Regions from separate parts of the Kocuria sp. KSNUG genome, predicted to be linked through region 2. Evidence: riboswitches for the same ligand, from Rfam matches in the RefSeq annotation. Region 2 holds a riboswitch; each other region holds the start of a gene.

Region 1 (5,856 bases), 520 kb from region 2:
GCGGGGACGTCGTCCCGCACGAAGGACCACGCGAGAATCGTGACCGGACCCGTGAGCATGCCCTTCACAGGACGGTCGGTGAGCGAGGCCGCGTAGCGCGTCCAGTCCACGGTGATGGGCACGCGCCGGGAGACGTCCCCGAACAGGATGGACGGGCGTGTGCACCGCGAGCCGTAGGACTGCACCCAGCCGTGGCGGGTGGTCGCGAAACCCTCCAGGGACTCCGCGAAGTACTGCACCATGTCGTTGCGCTCCGCCTCTCCGTGCACCAGCACGTCCAGCCCCAGCTCCTCCTGGGCGCGCACCGCGCGGGCGATCTCGGACCGGATGGCCTCCCAGTAGGCGGCGCCGTCCAGGCGACCCGCCCGGTGGGCGGCGCGGGCCGCCCGGATCTCGGCGGTCTGCGGGAAGGAGCCGATGGTCGTGGTGGGCAGCAGCGGCAGCCTCAGCCGCTCCTGCTGCGCCGCCCGGCGTTCAGCCGCTGAGGGGCGCCATCGGTCCTCCGGGGAGACGGCCGCGGTGCGCTCGCGGATCTCGGGGCGGCGCGTCGCGGGGTGGGCGGCCCGGGCCTCGCGGATGCGGGTGTCGGTCTCCAGGGTCTGCGCAATCGAGTCCCAGCCGTGCTCGACGCCGCGCGCCAGCTCGACGACCTCGCTCACCTTCTGGTCCGCGAACGCCACCCAGCTGCGCACGTCCGGGTCCAGTTCGGTCTCCCGGGTGACGTCGTGCGGGACGTGCAGCAGCGGCGTCGCCGTGCCCACCGCCACGGGGCCGCGGCCCGCGGCACGCAACCGGTGCAGGGTGTCCGTGGCGCCCGCCAGGTTCGTGCGCCACACGGTGCGTCCGCCCACGACGCCGCCCACCACCGGCCGCTCGCCCCACGCCTCGAGCGCGGCCCGGGTGGGGACGGCCCCGCGGTCGAGGTCCACGGCGAGGGCGTCCACGCCCGTGCGGGCCAGCGCGAGGTGGGCGTCCTGCCCGGCGTCCCCGTAGCCCACGGTCACCAGCACCGAGGGGTGGTCCGACAGGGCGGTCAGCCGCGTGTACGCGGTGGTCACCGCGGAGAGGATCCGTTCGCGGGACGCACCCCAGCCGTCCGCGGCGAGGGCGGGCTCGTCCAGCTGCACCCACGGCACACCGGCCGCGTGCAGAGAGCTGAGGATCGAGACGTACTGGGCCAGGACGTCGTCGAGCCCTGCCAGGGGGTCCACCCGCGCGCCGTGGGCCGCGGGGGTCTCCGGGCGCGAGAGCAGCAGGAAGGTCACGGGACCCACCAGCACGGGGCGGGTCCGCACGCCGGTGCGCCGCAGGGTGTCCCGGTACCGGGAGACCAGGCTCTCCGGGTGCGCCCGCAGGGCGGTGCCCGGATCGAGCTCGGGGACGTAGTAGTGGTAGTTGGTGTCGAACCACTTGGTCAGCTCCAGCGGCTCCAGATCGTCCGTCCCCCGGGACAGGGCCGTGATCAGCTCGATCCCGCGCTCGGTGTCCGGCGCGGCGGGGAGGAGGCCCTCCGCCCGGAACCGGGCCGGCACGGCACCCAGGGCGAGCGCGGTGTCCAGGACGTGGTCCACGGCGAAGCCCTCGGAGGGCACGGCGGTGTCCTGCGTGAGCCCCAGTTCGCGCAGCCTGAGGGTCGTGCGCTCCCGGAGGTCGCCGAGAGTGTCCAGGACGGTCTGGGCCGGGTGCCGTGCGGGCTCCGCCCAGTAGGCCTCGAGGGCCCGCTTGAGTTCCCGGTCCGGGCCGATGCGCGGGTAGCCCAGGATCGTGGCGCTGGGCAGGGGGGTGGGATTCGTGACGGTCATGATCTCTCCTTGTAGGGGTTGGTGTGGTGACGTGAAAAGGGTGTGAGGCAGCCGCGTCGCGGGTGGGCCGGCGACGGCGCTGTACGGGGTCACTGGGCGTGACGGGCGCGGCGGGCGTACCGGGGCACGTGCTCCAGCGCGCGTGGGCAGAGCCGCGCGTGCGGCTCTGCGGTGGGCGGTGCGCACGACGCCGCACGGTCAGGCCGCGGGGCTGCGGCCCCGGTACTCGCGGGCCGCATCCCGGACGCGCAGGTGCTCCAGGATGGTGAGCGCCGCGTCCGGGCGGTTGAACGTGTACAGGTGGAAGCCTGCGCAGCCCAGGTCCAGGAGGTCGTCGATCAGCGACAGCGTGGCCGCGGTGCCCCGGTGCCGCAGCTCCTCGGGGGAGCCCGAGGTGAGGAACCGGGTGAGCCGCTCGGGAACGGGCACTCCGGTGATCTCCGTCATCCGCTGCAACCGTTTCGGGTTGGTCAGGGGCATGAGACCCGCGACCACCGGGATGTGGATCCCCTCGGAGCGCGCCCGCTCCAGGAACGACGCGTAGTCCTCGGGCTCGTAGAGCACCTGCGTGATCGCGTAGTCCGCCCCGGCCTCCTGCTTCTCCCACAGGGACGCGAGATCCGCCTCGGGGTCACGCCCCCGGGCGGGGGACGGGTAGCACGCCACCGACACGGACAGCGGCCGCGTCCCGGGGCGGAACCCGTCCCCGAAACGACGCCGCTCGACGTCCCGGATGAGCCGCACCAGCTCCGAGGCCCGGCCGATCCCCCCGGGCGGGGTCCGCCACTGCCCGGCGCCCAGGGGCGGGTCCCCGCGCAGCGCGAGGAGGTCGCGGACGCCGTCGTCCAGCAGCTGCTCCACCGAACGCTCCAGCCCCGCGCGGTCGGTGCCACCGCACGTGAAGTGGGCCATCACGGGGGTCCTGGTGGTGCGGCGCAGATGGCGCAGCGCCTCGCGGGACACACCACGACCACCCGAGTGTCCGTGCGTGACGGAGAAGAAGTCGGGCCCGGCCTGGGCCATGGCGTCGATGCTGCGCCACACGGTGTCCGGGTCCGCGGTGGGGCGGGGCGGGAACACCTCGAAGGAGACGAGCGTGGAGCGCCGGGGGCGGCGCACCAGCCAGGACGTGCGCGCGGGCGGTTCGGAGCAGGACGGCTCGGACGAGTCCGGGCTGGGCGCTGGGGCGGCGGGTGCGCCCGCGCGGCAGGTGGCCGCCGTGGGAACGCCACTGGGGCGGCTGGCACCCGCAGGATCGTGCCCGCCCGTCGAGGAGGCGGGGCCCACGGGAACGGCTGAGCCGGCGGGGTGGGCGCCTGACGCGTAAACGGGCTCGTCCGCGGCGCGGGCCGCGGCCACGAGCTGCGGCCTGTCCTCGGCGCGGGCGGTCGGCGGTGTGACGGGCATATGAGAAAACCTCCGGCGGTAGGACGCCGGAGGTGGACCCCGTGCGCCGTACTTGCCAGCCACGCGGTTGCGCGGCGGCCGGATCGTCATCTGGGGCACCCCACTACAGCAGGAGGGTTGCCGCCCGGCCAGCCAGAGCTTTTCGCCGGGTCTCATGATCCTTTGGTGGGTGAGACGGTAGCACGAGGGCCCCGCGCCGTGAAAAACACACGGCCCGGGACGGCGTGTCCCCGGGGTCGGACCCCGGGGGACACACGCGTGGTCAGCGGCCGACCACGACCTCCAGGTTCTCGCCGGAGGCGGGGTCGAAGAAGCACGTCTCCCGGGCGTTCGGCCGCACGTGGATCGTGGATCCAGCCTCCATCTGCAGGAACTTGTCCGCGCGGACGGTGGCGCGGCCCTTCTCCAGCCGCATGGCGCGGGCGTCCTCGGTCCCGGGGTCCGAGGTGCCCGGCAGCACGCAGTGGATGAACGCCTCGGAGCCGAGCTTCTCCACCAGGTGGACCCGCAGGGGCAGAGCGGGGGTCCCCGGTGCGTCACCCTCGCCCGTGATCTCCCACGACTCCGGACGGACACCCACGGTCACGGTGTCCCGCACGTGCGCCGAGAACTCGGCCGGCACGGGCACCCGCAGCCCGCTCGCGGCGTCGAGGACCGCGTGGCCGTCCCGGACGGGGACGTCGTGCATGATGGTCATCGCCGGCGACCCGATGAAGCGAGCCACGAACACGTTTGCGGGGTGCTCGTAGAGGTGGATCGGATCGGCCACCTGCTGCAGCTGACCGTCGCGCAGCACGGCCACGCGGTCGCCCATGGTCATGGCCTCGACCTGGTCGTGGGTCACGTAGATGGTGGTGACCCCCAGCTCCCGCTGGAGGTCCGCGATCTGGGCGCGGGTGGACACGCGCAGCGTGGCATCCAGGTTGGACAGCGGCTCGTCCATGCACCACACCTTGGGGTTGCGCACGATCGAGCGGCCCATGGCCACACGCTGCCGCTGTCCCCCGGACATGGCCGCGGGACGCTTGTCCATGAGGGGCCCGAGCTCCAGCATGGCGGCGGCGCGCTCCACCCGCTGCTCGATCTCGGCGCGGTCCAGCTTCTCGTTCTCCAGCGCGAAGGACATGTTCTGCCGCGCGGTCATGTTGGGGTACAGGGCGTAGGACTGGAACACCATGGCCACGTCACGGTCGCGGGCCCGGGTGCCCGTGACGTCGCGGCCGTCGATGAACACGGAGCCCTCGTCCACGGGCTCGAGGCCGGCGAGCATCCGCATGGCCGTGGACTTGCCGCTGCCGGAGGGGCCCACGAGGACCAGGAGCTCACCGTCACGGATGCTGAGATCGAGCTGGGACACCGCCGGCGGCTTGCCCGGATCGAAGATGCGTGATGCGTGCTTGTACTCGACGGTGGCCATGGTGCTCCTCGGGCTCTTGGGTGGTGACAGTGGTGACGAACTCGGTGCCGCAGCGCGGTGGTCGCCGCGGGCTCACCGTGGTGTTAAGCGGTGCGGGCGCCGTTCGGATCGGGCCGCGGGTGGCAGCCCCGAGAGGGGCCGCCACCCGCGGTGGATCACAGCTTGGGCTTGATGTCCGAGTCGATGATCTTCTGGGTCTCGTCCTGCAGCTGCTGGAAGACGGTCTTGACGTCCTCGCCACCGAACGTGATGCGGTCCAGGCCGCCGCCGATCCGCTGGCCACCGCCGGAGACGAACACACGGGCCGCGTCCTGCGGCTGGGTGTTCTCGTTCAGCTGCTTGATCGCGGTCATCGCATTGGGGTTCTCCTCGAGGAACTTCTTCTCCTCGGGCTTCTCCATGGCGTCCTTGCGCACCGGCATGTAGCCGGTGGCCTGGGTGAACGTGATCGTGTTGTCGGTGTTCGTCATGAAGTCGATGAACTTGGCGGCGGTGAGCTTGCGCTCGTCGCTGATGCCGTTGGGGATCGCCAGGCCTGCGCCACCGGTGGCGCAGCCGGGCTTCGGGCCGGGCAGGTAGGTGGTGTAGAAGTCGAACTTCGCGGCCTCCTTGAGGCCACCCAGGGAGCCCGTGGACTCCAGCAGCGCCGCGCCGTTGCCGATCCCGAAGTCGTTGGCCCCGTCCTGGACGATCTTGATGTGCCCCTCCGCCACGTGCTTCTTGAGGTACTCGCCGGCCTTGATGGAGTTCTCCTCCGTGAAGGTGGCGGTCCAGTCGCGGGAGTAGGCGCCCCCGAACGTCCAGATCATGCCCTGGAAGTACCAGTCCATGTAGTTGGCACCGTCCGGGAGGATCAGCGCCGGTTTGCCGCCGTTGGCCTTGACCAGCTGGGGCGCCCACTGCGCGAACTCCTCCCACGTGCGGGGCCCGCGGTCCGTGGGCAGGCCGGCCTTCCGCATCATGTCCTTGTTGAAGTACATGATGCAGGTGGAGCGGGCGTACGGCGCGCAGTAGTGCTTGTCGTTGAAGTTGTAGTCCTCGCGCAGCGTGTCCACGTAGGTGCTGGAGTCGATCCCGGCCTTCTGCCACAGGTCGTCCAGCGGGGTCACGGCCTCGTTCAGGGCGAAGTTGAACCAGTTCACGTCCGACGCCACGAACACGTCCGGGAGGTCCCCGCCGGCCAGGGCGGCGTTGACCTTCTGCGCCACCTCTTCGTAGTCGGCACCGCCG
Region 2 (5,856 bases):
GGTGTCGTTGAGGCTCGTGACGGCGAGGATCGGCGGGTAGTCGGCGTCCCGCACGTTCTCGTAGGGGGAGTAGGAGCGCATGTACTCGTAGACCTCGGCGGACTCCACGGGGTTGCCCCACTCCTCCCACTCCAGGGCGGTCAGCGGCAGCTCGGGCATGAGCATGGAGGTCAGCGCATCCACGAACGGCACCGCGGCCAGCCCGCCGCAGTACAGCTCGGGGGCCAGGTTCAGCACTGCGCCCGCGAGCAGACCGCCCGCCGAGCCGCCCATCAGCGCGATCCGCCGCGCATCCACGTCCGGGCGCGCGGCCAGGTGCCGGGTCACGGCCACGAAGTCCGTGAACGTGTTGGTCTTGGTGTTCTTCTTGCCGTTCTCGTACCACGCGCGCCCCAGCTCACCGCCACCGCGCACGTGCGCCACGGCCCAGACCACGCCACGGTCCAGCAGGGACAGCCGAGAGATGGAGAACGCCGGGTCCGTGCTGATCTCGTAGGAGCCGTACGCGTACTGCAGCACCGGCGCGGGCACGGCGGGGTCCAGGTCCGCGCGGCGGATCAGGCTCACGGGAATCCGCGTGCCGTCCTCGGCGACCGCCCAGTCCCGCTCCACGGTGTAGTCCTCGCTGCGGTACCCGCCCAGCACGGTGGCCTCGCGCCGCAGCACGGGCTCGCCCACGCCGAACCCGTCCAGCGCACCGGCCCTGGGCTCGCCCGTGGGGATGTCGTACACGCGTGGCGGCGTCACGAAGGACGTGTAGGACACCCGCACCACCGGGTTCTCGTACTCCGCGGAGAGCACACCGGTGCTGCTGAGGTCCTCGTCGAACGCGGCCTCGGTCCCGGCCAGCAGCTCGGCATCCGCCGCTGAGCCGGCGCCCGGGGACGACGACGCCGCACCGCGCACCCGCGCGCCCGTTCCGTGGTGCGCCGTCCCGGGCACCAGGGCGTCCAGGGCCGCGCGGGGGATCAGGCGCACCCGGGGGGTGGTGTTCTCGCGCAGGGCCACCACCAGGTGGGTGGCCGTGGGGAGGCAGGACTCCACGCGCACGGTCTCCGAGGCCGGGACCAGATCCACCAGGTCCGCCTCCGCGAGGCCCCGCCCGGCGTGCTCCAGCGGCATGAGGCTGACCCGGCCGTTCGGGGCCTGGGCGTCGTGGGAGAGCAGCAGGACCTCGGTGCCTGCCACGGTGAGGGGCTCCACCTCGTAGAGCACCCGCTCCTCGCGCGAGAGCACGACCCGCCACGGCAGGTCCGCAGGGGCCCCGGTGCGTGCCCCCTCCGCAGGGTTCGCGTACCCGGGCTCCGCCCCCGTGCGCTGACCGGATGCGTCCCGGTCCATCCGGGGGGAGGCAGCCGCGGGGGACGGGCCCCGGGAACCCGGCACGGCGGCGTCGTGCGCCGGAGCGTGTGAACTGGCCGCGGCGGCGTCGTCCGCGGGAAGCGCGCTCAGGTGCAGGATGCGGTACTCGCTGTACTCCGAGCAGGAGGAGGACAGCATGAGCCACTGCTTGTCCGCGGAGAGCTCTGCGCCGAGCCAGAGGCCCGGGTCGTCCTCCTGGAACAGCAGCTGGTCCTCGGCCACGTCCGTGCCGAGCAGGTGCCGGTACACGCGGTGCGGACGCCAGGACTCGTCCACCACCGTGTAGATGACCTGGGACGCGTCCGGGGTGAGGAACGCACCGTAGGAGGTCTGGGGAATCTGGTCCGCGAGCAGCTCCCCAGTGGTGAGGTCCTCGACGTGGACGGTGAACCGCTCGTCCCCGGCGGTGTCCTCGGACCAGGCCAGGCGGGAGCCGTCCTCCGCGACGCTGAACGCGCCCAGGGCGTAGAACTCGTGCTCCTGGGACGCGGCGTTGGCGTCCAGCAGGGTCTGCTCGCCGTCCAGGGACGTTCCGGGCTCCACGGCGGGCGGGGTCCAGTCCGCGGCGTCCGACACGGGCACCCGGCAGAACACCTGGTGCGCGCCGCCCTCCACGGTGCGCGCGAAGTACCACCAGTCCCCGTGGCGGCTGGGGACCGAGAGGTCCGTCTCCTGCGTGCGGTCCTTGATCTCCGTGTAGATGCGCTCCCGCAGCGGGGCGAGGTCCGCGGTGACGGCCTCCGCGTAGGCGTTCTCGGCGTCCAGGTGCGCGCGCACCTCGGGGGAGTCCTTCTCTCGGAGCCACTCGTAGGGGTCCACGAACGTGTGACCGTGGAACGTGCGCTCCACGGGACGGCGGGGTGCCACGGGGAAGGTCTGCTGCTCGAAAGTCATGCGCCCCAGTCTAGGGACGCGGCAGAATGTGCCGCGTGCAGACCAATCTTTCTCCCACTTCACCGAGCGTGCCGCGCGCCGACCTCCGGATGCAGATCCTGCTGGTGCTCGGGGTGTCCCTGGGCGCGTCGGCGGTGTACTCCGTGCTGGACCTCGTGGAGATGGCGGTGCAGTCCTCGATCGCGGAGAGCTCCACCACGCTCAACCAGCCGCTCAGCCCGGTTCCGGTGATCGACGCGCTGCGACGCCTGACCAGCATCTGCTTCGCGCTCGTGCCCGTGGTGCTCGCGCTGTGGTTCCTCGCGGGGACCACCTCCCGGATCCCCACCGCCCTGCGCGGCATCGGTGCGGATGCACGCCGCCCGGGGCACGACGCCGCCCGGGGCCTCGCGCTGTTCGCCGTCATGGGCGGTGGGACCCTCGTGCTCTACCAGGCCGGGAGGGCGCTCGGGATCACGGCGGAGATCACCACCTCCACCCTGGAGAACACGTGGTGGACGGTTCCGCTGCTACTGCTCACCGCCCTGCGCCACGCGCTCGTGGAGGAGATCATCGTGGTGGCGTTCCTCGCGGACAGGATGCGGCGGCTGGGCCGCTCGTGGTGGACCGTGGCCATCGTGTCCTCGGTGCTCCGGGCGAGCTACCACCTGTACCAGGGGGTGGGGCCGGCGCTGGGCAACCTGGTCATGGGGCTCGTGTTCGTGTGGTGCTACCGCCGGTACGGGCGGGTGATGCCGCTGCTCGTCGCACACTTCCTGCTGGACGCGGTCGGCTTCCTCGCGCCGCAGCTCCTGGCCGGCTGACCGCCTGGGCGGGCGGCGTCGTCGTGCCCCGGCGGATCAGATGGTGACGGGCCCGTCCGGGGTGCCGAAGGTGACCGCCATGAGGCCGGGGGTGCCGTGGGGAGCGGACCACGTGACGTCCACCGAGCGCAGGACGTCCTCCACGGGACCGCCGAGCCAGTCCGTGACGCGCTCGGGGGAACCGGCGATGTCCATGCCGGTCAGGCGGACGTCCGTGATGCGCGCCTGGGACGGGTGCATCTCGTCCGCGGAGTCGAAGTGGATCATGAACGGCAGCTGCGGATCCGCGATCAGGCCCTTGACGCCGATCTGGTGCCAGTCCAGGCGCCGGCCGTCCGGGAAGATGCGCCCGCCCGGCACGGAGGGGCGGCCCAGCTTCTGCTCGAACGGAGCGAGGTCCGGAACCTCCACGACCCACCCGAGCCAGCCGCCACCGGCCTCGGAGCGGGCGCGGACGGCCTGGCCGAACGGCGCCTTGTCCGCGGCGGGGTGCTCCAGCACGGTCACGACCTCCACGTACTGGTGGTCCGTGAGCGGCAGGATCATGTTCTGCGTGCCGAACCGGGGGTGCACGCCGCCCTTCACGGGCTCGATCCCCAGGCGGTCCGCGATCCGCTCGGTGGTGGCCTCCAGCCCGTCCGGCTGCGCTGCGAAGGAAACGTGGTCCAGCTTCATGCAGTCATGGTGGCACCCGTCACACGGGGGTCCAAATCGACGGGTGCAACACTGCGGACACCGAACTTGACGCGGGAGCCGCCGGGTTCCCACACTTGAGGTCTAGGTCACGAGAGTCAGCGCCAAGCCCCAGCTTGCTGACCGGCAACCCTCCCTACCGCGGCGGGGTGCCCTGGGTGAAGACCTGGCCGTGACGTCGTCCGACGTCCACGGCAAGCGCGGGCCACCGGTCGCCCGTTCGTGCGGGCACCGTGCGGACGGTCGCCTGGCCCCTGATCCTTCCGAGAAGGAGCACGGCCATGAGCACTGCACCCACCCCCGACAACCCCCAGGACTGGGCCTTCGAGACCCGCCAGATCCACGCGGGCCAGAACCCGGACCCCGTGACGGGTTCACGGGCGCTGCCCATCCACCAGACCTCGTCCTTCGTGTTCCCGGACGCGGACACGGCCGCCGCGCGGTTCGCGCTCGCGGACATGGGCCCCATCTACTCCCGTCTGACCAACCCCACCACCGAGGTGGTGGAGAACCGACTCGCCTCCCTGGAAGGGGGAGTGGGGGCGCTGATGGTCTCCTCCGGGCAGGCCGCCGCCACCCTGGCGGTGCTCAACCTGGGCAGTGCGGGAACGCACGTGGTGGCCAGCCCGTCCCTCTACGGCGGCTCGTACAACCTGCTCAAGCACACGCTGCCGCGGCTGGGTGTGGAGACCACGTTCGTGGCGGACCCGGACGATCCGCAGCAGTGGCGGGACGCCGTGCGCCCCACCACCGTGGCGTTCTTCGGGGAGACCATCCCCAACCCCCGCAACGACGTCCTGGACGTGGAGACCGTGGCCGGGATCGCCCACGAGGCCGGGGTGCCGCTGATCGTGGACAACACCGTGGCCACTCCGTACCTGGTGCGGCCCATCGAGTGGGGCGCGGACATCGTGCTGCACTCGGGCACCAAGTTCCTGGGCGGGCACGGCACCGCGATCGGCGGGTTCATCGTGGACGCCGGGCGCTTCGACTACGGCGCGGACCCGGAGCGGTTCCCGGGCTTCAACCAGCCGGACCCCACGTACAACGGCCTGGTGTACGCGCGGGACCTGGGCGCGGACGGCGCGTTCGGGGTCAACCTCTCCTACGTGCTCAAGGCTCGTGTGCAGCTGCTGCGTGACCTGGGCACGTCGATCTCCCCGTTCAACGCGTTCCTCATCGAGCAGGGCATCGAGACGCTGTCCCTGCGGGTGGAGCGCCACGTGGCCAACGCCCAGCGGGTGGCCGAGTGGCTCGAGTCCCGCCCCGAGGTCCGCTCCGTGTCCTACGCCGGCCTGCCGTCCTCCCCGTGGCACGAGCGGGCGCGCAAGTACGCGCCCCGGGGAGCCGGTTCCGTTCTCGGTTTTGTGCTGGAGGGCGGCAAAGAGGCGGGGATCGCGTTCGTGGACGCGCTGAGCCTGCACTCTCACGTGGCGAACATCGGGGACGTGCGGTCCCTGGTGATCCACCCGGCATCCACGACGCACGCGCAGCTCTCCCCGCAGGAGCAGCTCGCGGCGGGCGTGGAGCCAGGCTTCGTGCGGCTCTCGGTGGGCACCGAGGGGATCGAGGACATCCTCGCGGACCTCGAGGAGGGTTTCGCGGCCCTGGCCGCGGCTCCGGGGGTCAAGGACGCCCGCCACGGCCAGGGAGATCAGGACCCGGCGCGCTCGCAGGCGGACCGGGCGGTGAACGGCACCGTGCGGGCCGCCTCCGCGGGTACCGAGCCAGCCGTGGACCCCGGCGCCGGCGCGGACGGCGGCCCAGCGGCGTCGTCGACGGCGCGTCCGGACGCGGCCGCCGGGCCCGCGGCATGACCGTGGTGCAGACCGCGCCCGCCGTGCGCCGGGACGGTGTGGTGCGGGCCGCGGAGATCGGGGAGCTCACCCTCGAGTCCGGATTCCGACTGCCGCACGTGCGCCTGGCGTACGAGACGTGGGGCGAGCTCGCCCCGGACGGCTCCAACGCGGTGCTGGTCGAGCACGCGCTCACGGGTGACTCGCACGCGGCGCGCGGAACGGCCGTGGGCTGCGGGGACACCGCACCCTTCGACGTGGACGGTCGCCGTGCCGCCGCGGACGCCGGCGGCTGGTGGGACGGGCTC
Region 3 (5,856 bases), 350 kb from region 2:
TCACCCTGCTGGCAGCGGGTGGGATCATCCGGCACTACTGGGGCCAGATCTCGGTGGGACAGATGCGCATGAACCTGATGTCCGTGCAGACGGACGGTGGCGGCGGGTCCGTGGTGTGGATCTCCGTGCTGGTCATCGGGGTTCTTCCCGTCCTGGTCACCGTGGGCATCGCCCTCGCCCGGCGCGCGTGGCTGCGCCGGGCCCGGCGCGGGCAGTCCACCAGGGCCCCGCGCGGCGTCGTGCGCTGCGCCTCCGCCGTGACCGTGGCTGCGGTGTTCGTGGCGGGGAGCACGAGCTTCGCGTCCGCGGTGGACCTGCCCCAGTACGTCAAGGCCGTGAAGTCCCCGCACGACATCGGCTCCAAGTACGTCCAGCCCACCATCACGAGTGACGCGGACAAGCGCAACCTGGTGGTCATCTACCTGGAGTCCGGGGAGGCCACGCTCGCGGACGAGGAGCTGTTCGAGAAGAACGCCTTCGCGCCGCTCGAGGAGGTCACCCGGCCCGAGGACGGGTGGCGCAGCGTCGAGGACTTCCAGCAGTACGAGGGTGGCGGCTGGACCATGGCCGGGATCGCCTCCACCCAGTGCGGCATCCCGCTCAAGGAGGCCGGGAACGGCAGCTCCGGTGACATCGGTGCCGGGCAGGAGCAGTACCTGGGTGGCGTGACCTGCCTGGGGGACGTCCTGCAGAACCACGGGTACACGAACACGTTCCTGGGCGGGGCCAACTCCTCCTTCGCGGGCAAGGACACGTTCCTGCGCACCCACGGCTACACCGAGGACAAGGGCCTGGAGGACTGGCGCGCGGCGGGCGAGCCCCCGGAGAACTTCCGCAGCGACTGGGGCCTGAGCGACGAGCGCCTCATGGCCCACGCCAAGGACGAGGTGGACCGCCTGCACGCCGAGTACGAGCGCACGGGCCAGCCGTTCAACCTGTCCATGCTGACCCTGGACACCCACGAACCGGTCCACATCTACAACTCCTGCGACGTGGACACCCAGAACGAGGTGACCTCCGTGTTCGCGTGCTCCATGACCCAGGTGGCCGGGTTCGTGGAGCACATGAAGGCCCAGGGCTACCTGGAGGACACCTCCGTGGTGATCATGGGCGACCACCTCAAGCACATGAGCGCCGGGGACGCGTTCCACGAGCAGCTGGACCACCACCCCAACCGCACCGTGTTCAACCGCGTGTGGATCCCTGGTGAGACCGCCGAGCAGCCCCTGCGGGCCGGCGCGGACCAGCTCAGCATGTACCCCACCCTCCTGGAGGCGGCGGGTCTCTCGGTGCACGACGGCGCCGCGGGCCTGGGCACGTCCGTCCGGCAGCAGCAGCCTCCCCAGGGCTCGGCGCAGGCCATGGACCCCGAGGAGTACCAGCAGCTGCTGGACTCGCGTTCCGCCGATTTCTACTCCCGGGCCTGGGACCCCGAGAACCCGGTGGGCTGACCCCCTGGCCCCTCCGCGCGGCTACTTCCCGCTGGGCGAGGTCTCTCCCGCCTGCTTTCCGGAGGTCAGCCCGGCACGGACGCGGGCCGCCGCCACCCGGGCGCGCGTGCGCGCCGAGCCCGCTTCGTCCCGCGCGCGGCGCGCGGCGCGGTAGGCCATGTAGCGGGGGGCGCTGACGGAAACGTCCCACGTGCCGCCCAGTGCCACGTCCGCGCCGCCGAAGGATCGCTTGAAGGCGCTGAACCCGGTCCACGGGTGGGTGGGATCGCTCAGCGGGGCAATTCCGAAGAGGTCGCCGATCGCGAGACCCTGCTCGGCGGCGTCGAGCAGCGCCTGGGCGATGAGCGGCTGGTTGGGGCGCAGCTTGCGAACGCTCGCGTCCATGCCCGAGTGGGCGAAGATCCGCGTGGTCGGGGAGTCGTACGTCAGCAGCGCGCTGACCACGGTGCCGTCCACGGAGCTGGTGTAGGCCGTGCAGTTCCCCGTGGCCCCCAGGCTGCGGGCGGCGCTGCGGAGGTAGTCCTCGCTGTGCGCCGTGAAGCCCTTTCGCCCGGCGGTGCGGTGCTGCAGGTCGATCACGGCCTCGGCGGCGTCCGGATGGGAGTCCGAGGCCAGAGTGAGACCCTTGTCCCGGTGGCGCCGCCACAGGTTGCGGTTGGTGCCCGTCATGGCCGCGAGGATCTCCTGCGGTTCGCGGGCGAGATCCACCCACCGCGTGTACGCGGGCTGGATGTCACGCGGGGCGGGCCGCGCTCCGAGGGCGCGCAGTGCCGCGCCGAGCGAGGGTGCCGTGGCGTTCTGCTGCTGCACGGCCGCGGCGAAGGGGGTGCCGACCGGGGACGGCACCTGCGGCTCCACCCGCAACCAGGCCACGGAGTGCTCGCGTGCGGCGGTGCGCAGCTCGCGCAACGCCTCCGGCAGAACCTCGGGGTGGGCCAGGACCGGTCCGTAGGGGGCGTACCAGACCGCCCCGGCCCGGGAGCGCTCCTCGATCACGAGCGCGTGCCACCCCGTGCCGTCAAGGGCGTGGGTGCGTCGCGAGAGACCGGCCTGGAAGTGCTGCCAGGGTTCGGCCTGCAGCACGCTGGACGGTCCGAGGACCGCGAGGGGGTCCGGGTGGGCGGGGGTGTGCCTCATGCGGGGTGCTCATCCTTGAGTGTCTGCCCCCGCCGCAAGGGATCGTCCTGGGGTCGCGGGGGTCGATCTTCATTAGATAGCCAAGCTCACCGACCCGCAACAGCACCCGTGCGGCGTGTTCCCATGTGACGACGGCGTGTCCAGCGGCAGAAGCCGGTGGAACGCGACTACAGCACGTCCCACCGGCCGTTCGGGCCACGGGAGGAACCGGGTGGGCAGGACGTGGCGCCCGCCCACCCGGTACTTCCCTGGATCACCGCGGGATCGTCACTGCCCGTCGACCACCGCCGGGTGCAGCAGGGCGAGCCTGCTCTGCGAGCTCGGCACGCTGGCGAGCGAGGTCCCGGGGTCGAACGACGCCGCGGCCCCGCTGTGCTGCAGCGTGTGGAACCGCTCCAGCAGGGCGGGGTCGTGGCACCACCAGGTCCGGGTGCCGCCGTCCGGGAACGTGGCCTGCACCGTGTTCCCGTGCGGGGCGCCCAGCTCCACCCGGACCCACCGGTCCTGGTTCTCGACGGCCAGGCGGGACTGGATGTAGTGCGCGTTGTGCCCCGGGCGGTAGCTCCGGCAGGCGGAATCCCCGTCCATGTGGACGCACGGGTGTTCGGGAGTGGGAGCGGAGTTGCTCATGATGGTGACCTTTCGCAGACTTCCGCGCGGCGGGTGCCGGGCGGCGGATCTTCCTCCGGGGGCACCGGGTGCGAACAACCGGTTGCCAGCCGACCAGCCGGAGGGCTGATGGTCGGGCTTCTTGATCCGGGAACATCACAGCACAACGCTCCGACACGCACAAGCGTCTGCGCCGCCCGGACACGACGAAGGGCCGCCGAGCAGCACGGGAGAACCCCGTACCGCTCAGCGGCTCCTGCGCAGCGAGCCGGTGCGGGAGCCCCGCACCGTGGCACTCAGCCGATGACCGAGTCCACCAGAGCCTTGGCCTCCTGCTGCACCTGCTTCAGGTGCTCCTCACCCTTGAAGGACTCGGCGTAGATCTTGTAGACGTCCTCCGTGCCGGAGGGCCGGGCCGCGAACCACGCGTTCTCCGTGGTGACCTTGAGCCCGCCGATCGCCGCGCCGTTGCCGGGGGCCTCCGTGAGCTTGGCGGTGATGGGCTCACCGGCCAGGGTGTCCGCCGTGACCTGCTCCGCGGAGAGCTTCTTGAGGGCGGCCTTCTGCTCGCGGTTCGCCGGGGCGTCGATCCGCTGGTACACCGGGTCCCCGAACTGCTCGGTAAGCTCGCGGTAGCGCTGCGAGGGGGTTGTGCCGGTGGTCGCGGTCATCTCCGCGGCGAGCAGCGCCAGGATGATGCCGTCCTTGTCCGTGGTCCACACGGAGCCGTCCCGGCGCAGGAACGAGGCACCCGCGGACTCCTCCCCGCCGAAACCGATGGAGCCGTCCAGCAGTCCGGGCACGAACCACTTGAAGCCCACGGGCACCTCGTCCAGGCGCCGGCCCAGGGACTGCGCCACGCGGTCGATGATCGAGGAGGACACCAGGGTCTTGCCCACCCCGGCGTCGCCGCGCCAGCCGTCGCGCGTGCGGTAGAGGTAGTCGATGGCCACCGCGAGGTAGTGGTTGGGGTTCATGAGCCCGGCGTCCGGGGTCACGATCCCGTGGCGGTCGCTGTCGGCGTCGTTGCCCGTGGCGATGTCGTACTTGTCCCGGGCGCCGATGAGCGAGGCCATGGCGGAGGGGGAGGAGCAGTCCATGCGGATCTTCTCGTCCCAGTCCAGGGTCATGAACGCCCACTGCGGGTCCACGGTGGGGTTCACCACCTCCAGGTTCAGTCCGAAGCGCTCGCCGATCTCCTGCCAGTACGCCACCGACGCCGAGCCCATGGGGTCCGCGCCGATGCGCACGCCTGCGGCCTTGATGGCCTCCAGATCGATGATCTCCGGCAGCGCGGAGACGTAGCTGTCCAGGAAGTCGAACGTCCCGGTGGTCTCCGCGGCCTTCGCGTCCTCCAGGGACACGCGCCGCACGCCCTCCAGGCCCGCCTCGATGAGCTCGTTGGCGCGGTCCGCGATCCACCCGGTGGCGTCCGTGTCCGCGGGGCCGCCGTGCGGGGGGTTGTACTTGAAGCCGCCGTCCGTGGGCGGGTTGTGGGACGGGGTGATCACGATCCCGTCCGCGCGGTCCTCCGGCTGGGAGGCGTTGTACGTGAGGATCGCGTGGGACAGCGCCGGGGTGGGTGTGAACCCGTCCCGCGCGTCCAGCAGCGTGTGCACACCGTTGGCGGCGAGCACCTGCAGCGCCGTGTCCTGCGCGGGCCCGGACAGCGCGTGGGTGTCCTTGCCCATGAACAGCGGGCCGGTGATGCCCTGCCCGGCGCGGTACTCCACGATCGCCTGCGTGATCGCCGCGATGTGGTCCTCGTTGAACGAGGTCTTCAGCGAGGAGCCGCGGTGCCCGGAGGTTCCGAACGCCACCCGCTGGTCCGGGTTCCCGGCATCCGGGGCGCGGTCGAAGTATGCCGCCACGAGGTCGTCGATGTCCACGAGGTCACTGGGTTGGGCAACGGTGCCCGCACGGTTGGTCATGCCCCCAACCTAGTCCCGAAAGCGCGCCCCGTCAGGCCGTGCGCCGCTCGGTTTCGGGCCTCGGCCCCGCCCCGGCGGACGACGACGCCGCACGGCCACCTCCCGCGCGCGGAGGCACGCTCAGGCGACGAGGCGGGCGTGCGGCGTCGTGGGCGGGTCCAGCTGGGCGGCCAGCGCGAACAGCTGCGCCTCACCGGACGCGCGCCCCACGAGCTGGATTCCCATGGGGACCGGACCCGGGTAGTCGCCGGTCTCGGGGGTGCGCCACGTGGTGGGTACCGTGATCGCGGGCAGCCCGATCACGTTCACCACCGAGGTCCACGGCGTGTACTGGCACTGGCGCATGTAGTCCTGCTCCGCACCCGCGGGATCCGCGATGTCGAAGCCCTCGTGGAACCACCCCACGGGCCGCGGCGGCATGGCCAGGGCGGGGGTGAGGACCATGTCGAAGCGGGAGAACTGGCGGATGAGGTCCGCCTCGATCCCGCGCAGCACGGCGAAGGCGTCCGCGAGCTCCACCGCGCTGCGGGACAGGGCGCGCTCGCGGAACGAGCGGGCCAGCCCGGTGAGCAGGTGCTCGGCGCCGTTCAGCGGCAGCTGGCCCATGGCCGTGGTCCACAGCCGGGAGAACGCCTCGGGGTACGCGGGGTCGTAGTGGATCTCCGCGTCCTCCACGGTGTGGCCCAGCGCCTCGAGCAGGCGGATCCCCTCGGCCAGCGCCGACCGCG

Evidence for each region. Region 2 has a riboswitch for S-adenosylmethionine ahead of AABM36_RS05850 (bifunctional o-acetylhomoserine/o-acetylserine sulfhydrylase). Riboswitches for the same ligand answer to the same signal wherever they lie in the genome.
Region 1: another riboswitch for S-adenosylmethionine. It lies ahead of AABM36_RS03660 (methylenetetrahydrofolate reductase); the one in region 2 lies ahead of AABM36_RS05850 (bifunctional o-acetylhomoserine/o-acetylserine sulfhydrylase).
Region 3: another riboswitch for S-adenosylmethionine. It lies ahead of AABM36_RS04425 (hypothetical protein); the one in region 2 lies ahead of AABM36_RS05850 (bifunctional o-acetylhomoserine/o-acetylserine sulfhydrylase).

The regions. Positions count from the first base shown of each region.
Region 1 covers NZ_CP150981.1:842,463-848,318, forward strand. The annotation lists gene metE (5-methyltetrahydropteroyltriglutamate--homocysteine S-methyltransferase) at 1-1,802, opposite strand, end outside; gene AABM36_RS03660 (methylenetetrahydrofolate reductase) at 2,001-3,209, opposite strand; SAM riboswitch class IV at 3,253-3,369, opposite strand; gene AABM36_RS03665 (ABC transporter ATP-binding protein) at 3,472-4,626, opposite strand; gene AABM36_RS03670 (ABC transporter substrate-binding protein) at 4,782-5,856, opposite strand, start outside.
Region 2 covers NZ_CP150981.1:1,360,760-1,366,615, forward strand. The annotation lists gene AABM36_RS05835 (S9 family peptidase) at 1-2,256, opposite strand, end outside; gene AABM36_RS05840 (CPBP family intramembrane glutamic endopeptidase) at 2,283-3,059, shown strand; gene AABM36_RS05845 (VOC family protein) at 3,096-3,734, opposite strand; SAM riboswitch class IV at 3,840-3,959, shown strand; gene AABM36_RS05850 (bifunctional o-acetylhomoserine/o-acetylserine sulfhydrylase) at 4,034-5,569, shown strand; gene metX (homoserine O-acetyltransferase MetX) at 5,566-5,856, shown strand, end outside.
Region 3 covers NZ_CP150981.1:1,013,613-1,019,468, forward strand. The annotation lists gene AABM36_RS04415 (sulfatase-like hydrolase/transferase) at 1-1,451, shown strand, start outside; gene AABM36_RS04420 (lipid II:glycine glycyltransferase FemX) at 1,473-2,588, opposite strand; gene AABM36_RS04425 (hypothetical protein) at 2,856-3,218, opposite strand; SAM riboswitch class IV at 3,230-3,345, opposite strand; gene pgm (phosphoglucomutase (alpha-D-glucose-1,6-bisphosphate-dependent)) at 3,494-5,128, opposite strand; gene AABM36_RS04435 (amidase) at 5,249-5,856, opposite strand, start outside.